2 regions of the Pelosinus fermentans DSM 17108 genome follow, and region 2 is predicted to be linked to the other one. Evidence: riboswitches for the same ligand, from Rfam matches in the RefSeq annotation. Region 2 holds a riboswitch; the other holds the start of a gene.

Region 1 (4,217 bases), 2.1 Mb from region 2:
CCTATTTTCGGCTTTTGTTTTTTCATATTTCCTCCTTTACCTAATAGCCGTGAAGAGGCAAAGGATGAGCATCCTTTGAGATCCTAAAAGAAACTTTCCAAGACTGCTTGGCAGCCAAAGGAAAAGAAAATATAAAAAAGCCTTCCGGAGCTTGTCCGAAAGGCATACTTTTCCTATGCAACCTCCCGTCTCAGTCCATTAAAAGATCTAAGCGGCTATAATTCGATATGAAACTGTGGAATACTATAGCAACAAGTTCTTTTTACAGTATGGTTCATAACTGATACCACCCAAAGAACGCTTCGCCATTTTTACTACAAAACGATAATATCATAAACCATAATAAAAACACAAGGATTTTATGTATCTATGATTATGCTTTATTGACAAGTATACATAACTGAAAATCTTGGAATAAGATATACAAAAGATCAAAGCTACTATAAAATAGATTCAAGGAGGTGTTCTTATGAATGAGATAACAGGAGAACAAAAACTCTTAGCTATTTTAGCCCATATATCCTATTTCCTAGGGGGATTGGGCTTTATTATTGCACCATTAGTCATCTTCTTATTAAAAAAAGACGACGCTTTCGTCTATCATCATGCAAAACAGGCTCTCGTTGCCCATTTGAGTATACTGACTGCGTCCTTCATTGTCAGTTCTTTATGTATATTAATAATTGGTGTTTTTCTGCTTCCTATCGTAGGTATTTTGTGGCTGATTCTGCTCGCAACATCGATTATTGCAGCAAGTAAAGCCTTTTATGGTGAAACCTATCAATACCCTTTTATCCAAAAACTGATTCATAAACTTTAGTAACGAACATTATGCCTTTTATATTACACTAGGAGGAACTATATGCGTTATAAAATCTATCAATATCTTTCTGTTGGCATTGGCTGCCTGGTAAGTGCTGTCGCGATCAATAGTTTTCTCGTACCTCACCACTTGTTAAGCGGCGGTGTAAGCGGGTTAGCCATTATCTTTTATTATCTTGCTGGCTGGCCTATTGGTCTTCAAATCTTTGTAATGAATCTCCCTCTCTTCTATGCTGCATATCGGCTTATTGGAAAAGAATATTTTTTAAAGACCATTTATGGAGCAGTACTTTTTTCCTTTTTCGTAGATGCAACGGGCTACTTGTCAAATTTTATGGTCGTGGATGATCCGATTCTCTCTGCCATTACTGGCGGAATTGTAACAGGTATTGGCTCAGGTCTTATCTTTAAGGCCAATGGCAGCGGCGGCGGGCTTGATGTCGTTTCAAGCATCCTCAAAAAGTACTATTCTATTAATGTAGGTATTGCTTCTTTTTCGGTTAACTGTGTGATTATGGTGATTGCTGCCATTCTTTTCGGCATTAAACTTGCCATACTAACTCTTATCTCCATGTTCATTGCAGCTAATATTACGGATAATGTGGTGGAAGGATTTAACCGTAAGAAAACCTTGTACATCATCTCTTATAAAACCGATGAGATTATTAAAGCCATTTTAAAAGAGGTAGGGCGAGGTGCAACAATCCTTCATGGAGAAGGCGCCTTTACCCGCCAAGAAAAACAAATAATTTTTGTAGTCGTAAGCCTGACCCAAATTGGTCAGATTAAAATTCTCATCCAAGATGTAGATCCCAACGCCTTTATGATCGTTCAAGATGCTGTAGAAGTTCTAGGGAGAGGCTTCACACTGCCTGGAATGAAACAGCTATAAGAAAAATAATTTGAAATGAACCGCAGAGGCGCAGAGACACAGAGAAAAATAATTAATAGCGTTAGAAAATACCCCTCAGCGCACTCTGCGTCTCTGCGGTTTAATCGTTCTTTCCCTGCTCGTTTCACAAAAACATATAAAACAATCGAACCACAAAGCTATGTCAAAAGGCTACTCTGTACTGACAGAGTAGCCTTTTTGTATTCTTTTATTTGATAATTAAAGCCCTACTTACCTCTCGCATAATACAGGGTAAAGCTTCTTGTAAATCATCAATGTAAGAAGGGACATGGCAATTCCTTTTATCATATTAAAAGGTGCAATCCCCAGGGCAATGAAGGATTTTAAATCAACAATCCGGGGATTTGCGATTGTTCCTAAATTAATAATCTGCTCTAAGGGAAAATGCAGCACAGCTTGATATAATGGCAGCAGAATAAAATAATTCAGCAAAGACGCCGAAAACATCATAGAGAAGGTTCCAATAAAGAGAGAAAGCACAGCTCCTTTAAAACTCTTATAGCGCCGATATAAATAGCTCGCTGGCAGAATAAAAGCCACTCCCACCAAGAAATTAGCAATCTCCCCAATTCCCATTGTCTGGGTATTTGCAGCATGTAATACGTTTTTAATTAATTCAATAATAACCCCTGCCATAGGTCCAAGCACAAAGCCTCCAATAATCGCAGGCAATTCACTGGCATCTAATTTTAAGAAACTAGGCATCATCGGCAATGGCACTTCAAAAAACATCAAGATTACAGCAATTGCTGATAAAATTCCAATTTTAGTAATATATCGCGTATTGGCAGAAATCATGTCCAATCCCCCTATAAAAGTAATCGTTAAATCAAACTTATACAACATACAAAGCAGATCGAACCACAAAGACGCAAAGGACACAAAGGGTTTTATTTATATTTTTGTGCACTCCTTTGTGTGTCGCATCAGCGACATTGTGCCTTTGTGGTTCATTTCTTCCACCTATTAAACTATATTTTCTCTACTTATCAAAAAAAATCCCCGAAATGCCTTCGGGGATTTAATCACTCACTACATGCAAACACATCGTTAATGTCGGCTTACTAAGCCTCATACACGGATGCATCTCCAGAAAGTCAAACTATCTGTTATACATACAATGTGCTGCTTTCTCTTCTTACATCCAGACTATACTGTCGGCTTTGGAATCAAACCAAATCTGCCTTGCGGCTCGTGGGCTTGCAGAATCTGCTTACCACCGGTCGGGAATTTAACCCTGCCCTGAAGATATTTCAATTTATTTAATTTTAGCCCCAGAGATAATCATTATCACCGAGTGATGATGATGGATTCATTGTAGCAAATTTGCTGCCTCTTTGCAAGTTAAAAAGTAATACGAAAAACGTGACTCATCTTTTCTTACTCTTTCTTACACCATTATTTAATAAAATCCCACAACAGCATCATATTTAAGACAGAAACAATAAGACCAATGCCCCATAACACAATTTGCTGTAAGCCTGTATTTGCATATTTCCCCATGACCTTCGTGGATGATGTCAAGTAAATCTGCAAGAATATCGTCCAAGGCAATTGAATGCTAAGAAACATTTGGGAATATACCAGCCCCTGAAAAGGGCTTTCGATAAAAAAGATGGCAGCAACCGCCAGACCGTAGGTAATCGCTACTCCCATCCAGGAATGACGGTCTTTAATATCATAGGGTTCTCTAAATATACCTGCAAAGATACTACCACCAGCCATACCTGCAGTAACGGTGGAAGAAATACCTGCAAATAAAAGAGCGATAGCAAAAACAACAGCTGCAGCATTCCCCAGTAAAGGACGCAGCATAATTTCTGCTTGCTCTAATTCATCAACAGATATTTGATTACTGAAAAACACGGCAGCAGCAACCAATATCATCGCACTATTAATGGCCCAGCCAATACACATAGAAAATAGGGTATCTGCAAACTCATACTTTAACTGCCGCTTAATCACAACATCATCTTCCAAATTCCATTGTCTGCTTTGGATGACTTCAGAATGCAAAAATAAATTGTGGGGCATGACCACTGCCCCAAGCACACTCATTACCACCAACATAGCTCCATCCGGAATAACAGGTGTTACCCATCCAACAGCAGCTTCAGACCACTCAATATTGACTAGACTTAGTTCAAATAAGAACGCTATGCCAATGATTGAAACAAAACCCATAATCCATTTTTCTAGTCTTTTATAGGAATTAGCCCATAACATCCAGCTGCAGCCTATGCCGGTTAATAAGGCTCCAATTTTCAGAGGAATATGAAATAGCATTTGTAAGGCAATAGCAGCACCTAATATTTCAGCCATACCAGTGGCCACTGCCGCCGTTATTGCCGAAAACAATACCGTTCTTGATACTAAAGGTCGCAGATATTCAGTAGCTGCTTCCGATAAGCATCGCCCCGTAACAATTCCTAAATGAGCTACATTATGCTGCAAAACGATTAACATAATGGTAGATAAGGTT
Region 2 (4,217 bases):
GGCAACGTTGTAAAAGAGCAGCGTATGATTAATCTTGTCGTTAGTAAGGGTGGCGAAATTACTGTAGTTCCTGATCTTAGAGGACTTAGCCGGCGAGATGCAGAGCTGCAAATTAAAAATGCAGGACTTGTGGTAGGGAGAATTGATGAGCAGTTTAATGCTGATACGCCTGTTGATGTTATTATTAATCAGCAGCCGCGGCCACCTGCACAGGTTAATAAAAATACAGCGATTGATCTTGTTGTAAGTAAAGGTGCTGGTCCGCGCAAATTTGCTTTGCCAGATTTCCGTGGAACGCCAATTAATACTGTAAATACTCAAATTGAAAGCCTAAAATTAAAGGTTGGTAAAGTAACAGAAGAAGTGAGTGACAAATATCCTTCTGGAACGATTATTGGGCAAAACCCCAGTCCTGCTGCTGAGATTACAGAAGGTGCATCTGTTGATTTAACGGTTGCAAAGGGTAATACTAGTGCTACCAAGAAGGCTGTAGTGCAGATCACTGTTCCTGAAGGAGCAATACGGCAGGCAGTACAAATCGTCATAACAGATACAAATGGACGGCGTGTAGTTTATGAAAATGTACACAAGCCTGGTGATAAGGTTGAAAAAACAGTTGATGGTGTAGGACAGGTTAGAGTACAAGTATATATAAATGGTGTATTGTTGCAAGAGCAAACAATATAACAGGAGGCAAAAAAGTGCAGCATGGGGTGATATTGAAAACATATAATAGTTTTTATTATGTGAAGACCAATGCGAAAGTAACAATGTGTACTTTGCGAGGACGTTTTAAGAAAGAACGCTTTTCTCTTCTAGTAGGGGATGAAGTAGAATATAATATAACAGAAAATGGCAAGGGAATCATTGAAAAGATTTTACCGCGTCGTAGTATGCTGCAACGGCCGATGATTGCGAATATCGATCAAGTGATCATCACTTTTGCAGCAGTAAGCCCAGATATTAATACCGTATTAATAGACCGATTTCTAGTATTGGCTGAAATGTCAGATTTAGATATTGTTATCTGTATTAATAAAATTGATTTAGCAGATAGTGAGGAATTACGACCGATTCTCGAACTATATCGTAGCATTGGCTATTGTGTGATTACGATATCTGCTAAGATGGGTGTTGGCATAGAAGAGTTACGTAATCAACTAGCTGGGAAGATTAGCGTATTTGCCGGTCCCTCTGGGGCTGGTAAGTCTACAATCTTAAATACTGTAGAAGAGGGGCTTACATTGGTAACTGGCCAAGTCAGTGAAAAGATAGGACGTGGTAAACATACGACTCGCTTTGCTGAATTGCTGCCTCTTTCTAGTGGGGGATTTGTAGTAGATACGCCAGGTTTTAGCTTCACTGAGTTTGAGAATGTGAAAAAAAATGAATTGATGTACTATTTTCCTGAAATTGCAGCTGTGGTGCATGAGTGTAAATTTAACACTTGCCTGCATTTAAAAGAGCCTCAGTGTGCTGTAAAGCAGTTAGTGGCAGAGGGGCGCATTCAGGAGCAACGCTATCATTCCTATACTGAAATATTGGCAGAAATTCAAGATAAGAAGAAAGGATTTTAAATAGTATGATTAAAATTTCACCATCAATTCTTTCAGCTGATTTCTCGAAGTTAGCTGAAGATATAAAACTAGTAGAGGCAGCAGGTGCTGATATGTTGCACATCGACATAATGGATGGTCATTTTGTGCCGAATCTTACTTTTGGACCACCTGTTGTAGCTGCGATTCGCAAGGTTACTACATTGTTATTTGATGTACATTTAATGGTTAATAATCCTCAAGATTTCATTGAACCCTTTGCTAAAGCAGGAGCCGATCTTTTAACAATCCATGTTGAAACAGCTCCACACTTACATAGAATCTTGCAATGTGTTCGAGAACTAGGGCTAAAAACGGGAGTATCCCTTAATCCGGCAACACCGCTATCTTCAATCGAAGAAGTACTTGGAGAAGTGGATATGGTCTTATTAATGACTGTAAATCCGGGATTTGGCGGTCAAAAATTTATCCCTAGTATGATTCCTAAAATAGCGAAACTAAAAAGAATGATTGATGAACGTAATCTGAAGGTTGATATACAAGTTGATGGAGGCATAAATCCAGTAACGGCTAGAGAAGTTGTAGCAGCAGGTGCCAATATTTTAGTAGCAGGTTCTGCGATATATCAGGCAGATGACATAAAAAAAGCGATTTGTGAAATTAGAGGGACTTGATTATTTTCCTTAATGCTGGTAACATATACAGTAATTGAATAAGTAAGCCTTTGGGGCAAGGTGAAAAAGAGCGATCTTTTAACTCCTTACCGGCGGTGATTAGCCCGCGAGCCGTATGGCTGATCCGGTGGAATTCCGGAGCCGACAGTATAGTCTGGATGGAAAAAGGTGATGATTTAAGTCTTATATAAGGCTTAATCAATGTTGCATTCTTCTAATGTTCTATGAGGCTGTTAAAAAGTTTTTAAACTTTTTTAACAGCTTAATTTTTTTGGAGGGTCAATTATGGATGAAAAGTATATGGGGCAGGCATTAGCTTTAGCTCAGTATGCCAAAGGTCGTACCAGTCCAAATCCTATGGTTGGAGCGGTGATTGTTCGTGATGGACGAGTGGTTGGCGAAGGATGGCATAGAAAAGCCGGTACGCCCCATGCTGAAATTAATGCATTGCAGCAAGCTGGAGATTTAGCCTATGATGCGAGTATCTATGTTACATTAGAGCCTTGCTCTCATCATGGCAGAACAGGACCATGTGTGGAAGCTTTAATTGCAGCTGGTATTAAAAAAGTAATTATTGCCATGACAGATCCTAATCCCTTAGTAGCCGGTCAAGGCATTTCTAGGCTGCGTGAGGCTGGGATTGAAGTAGTAGAGGGCGTCTTGGCAAAGGAAGCAGCAAAGCTAAATGAAACGTTTATTAAATGGATTTCTACGAAAAAGCCCTTTGTACTTTTGAAAAGTGCCATGTCTTTAGATGGGAAAATTGCTTCTTATACAGGACATTCTAAATGGATTACAGGGGCAGAATCACGAATTTATGTTCATCAATTACGAGACACTTATGACGCTATCTTAGTCGGGATTGGTACGGTGCTCGCTGATAACCCCACTTTAACTACTCGTCTGACGTATCAGGGGAAAAATCCGATTCGTGTGGTCGTTGACAGTATGGCACGCACACCAATTCATTCTAATGTCGTTACGGATGGATTAGCGCGAACGATGATTGCTGTTACCGATAAAGCACCTCAAGAAAAAATTGATACCCTCAGAGCTTGTGGTGTGGAAGTAATCGAGTGTGAGAAGACAACGGCTGGTGTGAATTTGTCTCATTTATTTAACATATTAGGTGAGCAGCAAATTACGAGTATTTTGATTGAGGGCGGAGCTGCCATCAATGCTTCTGTTCTAGAAGATAATTTGGTTGATAAAATCAATTGGTTTATTGCTCCTAAAATAGTTGGTGGCGCAGATGCTCCAGGCCCAGTTGGCGGAAAAGGGATAGCCGATGTAAATGACGCCAAAGGATTTGAAGATATACATATGGAATCAATTGGAAAAGATATATTAATCAGCGCATATCTGCGTAACCGGGAGGGACGAGATGTTTACCGGACTTGTGGAAGAATTAGGTAAAGTCAAAGCCATTGCACGTGGTGTAAAATCTGTGCGTTTAACGGTAGCTGCAAAGAAGGTCTTACAAGATGTTAAATTAGGCGATAGTATTGCTGTTAATGGAACTTGTCTTACGGTAGTTGAATATGATGCAAATTACTTTACGGCTGATGTTATGCCAGAAACAGTGGATAGTACAGCTCTGGCAAATTTACAAATTGGTTCTAAGGTAAATCTTGAGAGAACTCTTAGTATTGGTGATCGCTTTGGCGGTCATATCGTAAGCGGGCATATTGATGGTATTGGAATCATTCGAGCTAAAGATAATAATGATAATGCCGTAATTATTAAAATAGAGGCTGGTTCCGAGGTTATGCGTTATATTGTAAAAAAAGGTTCCATTGCAATTGATGGTATCAGTCTCACTATCGTAGATTATGGACAGGATTGGTTTACTGTATCATTAATACCTCATAGCGCCTCTGCCACTACATTAGGATTTAAGAAAACGGGGGATGTCGTAAATCTAGAAGCAGATGTTATTGGAAAATATGTAGAGAAGCTGCTAAATTTAGACTCAGCTCAACAACAA

Evidence for each region. Region 2 has a riboswitch for FMN ahead of ribD (bifunctional diaminohydroxyphosphoribosylaminopyrimidine deaminase/5-amino-6-(5-phosphoribosylamino)uracil reductase RibD). Riboswitches for the same ligand answer to the same signal wherever they lie in the genome.
Region 1: another riboswitch for FMN. It lies ahead of FR7_RS20735 (ECF transporter S component); the one in region 2 lies ahead of ribD (bifunctional diaminohydroxyphosphoribosylaminopyrimidine deaminase/5-amino-6-(5-phosphoribosylamino)uracil reductase RibD).

What each region holds. Positions count from the first base shown of each region.
Region 1 covers NZ_AKVN02000001.1:4,512,635-4,516,851, forward strand. The annotation lists gene FR7_RS20720 (Rossmann-like and DUF2520 domain-containing protein) at 1-26, opposite strand, end outside; gene FR7_RS20725 (DUF4870 domain-containing protein) at 470-820, shown strand; gene FR7_RS20730 (YitT family protein) at 863-1,714, shown strand; gene FR7_RS20735 (ECF transporter S component) at 1,946-2,533, opposite strand; FMN riboswitch at 2,864-2,989, opposite strand; gene FR7_RS20740 (Nramp family divalent metal transporter) at 3,134-4,217, opposite strand, start outside.
Region 2 covers NZ_AKVN02000001.1:2,391,646-2,395,862, forward strand. The annotation lists gene pknB (Stk1 family PASTA domain-containing Ser/Thr kinase) at 1-687, shown strand, start outside; gene rsgA (ribosome small subunit-dependent GTPase A) at 702-1,577, shown strand; gene rpe (ribulose-phosphate 3-epimerase) at 1,583-2,230, shown strand; FMN riboswitch at 2,273-2,404, shown strand; gene ribD (bifunctional diaminohydroxyphosphoribosylaminopyrimidine deaminase/5-amino-6-(5-phosphoribosylamino)uracil reductase RibD) at 2,516-3,646, shown strand; gene ribE (riboflavin synthase) at 3,615-4,217, shown strand, end outside.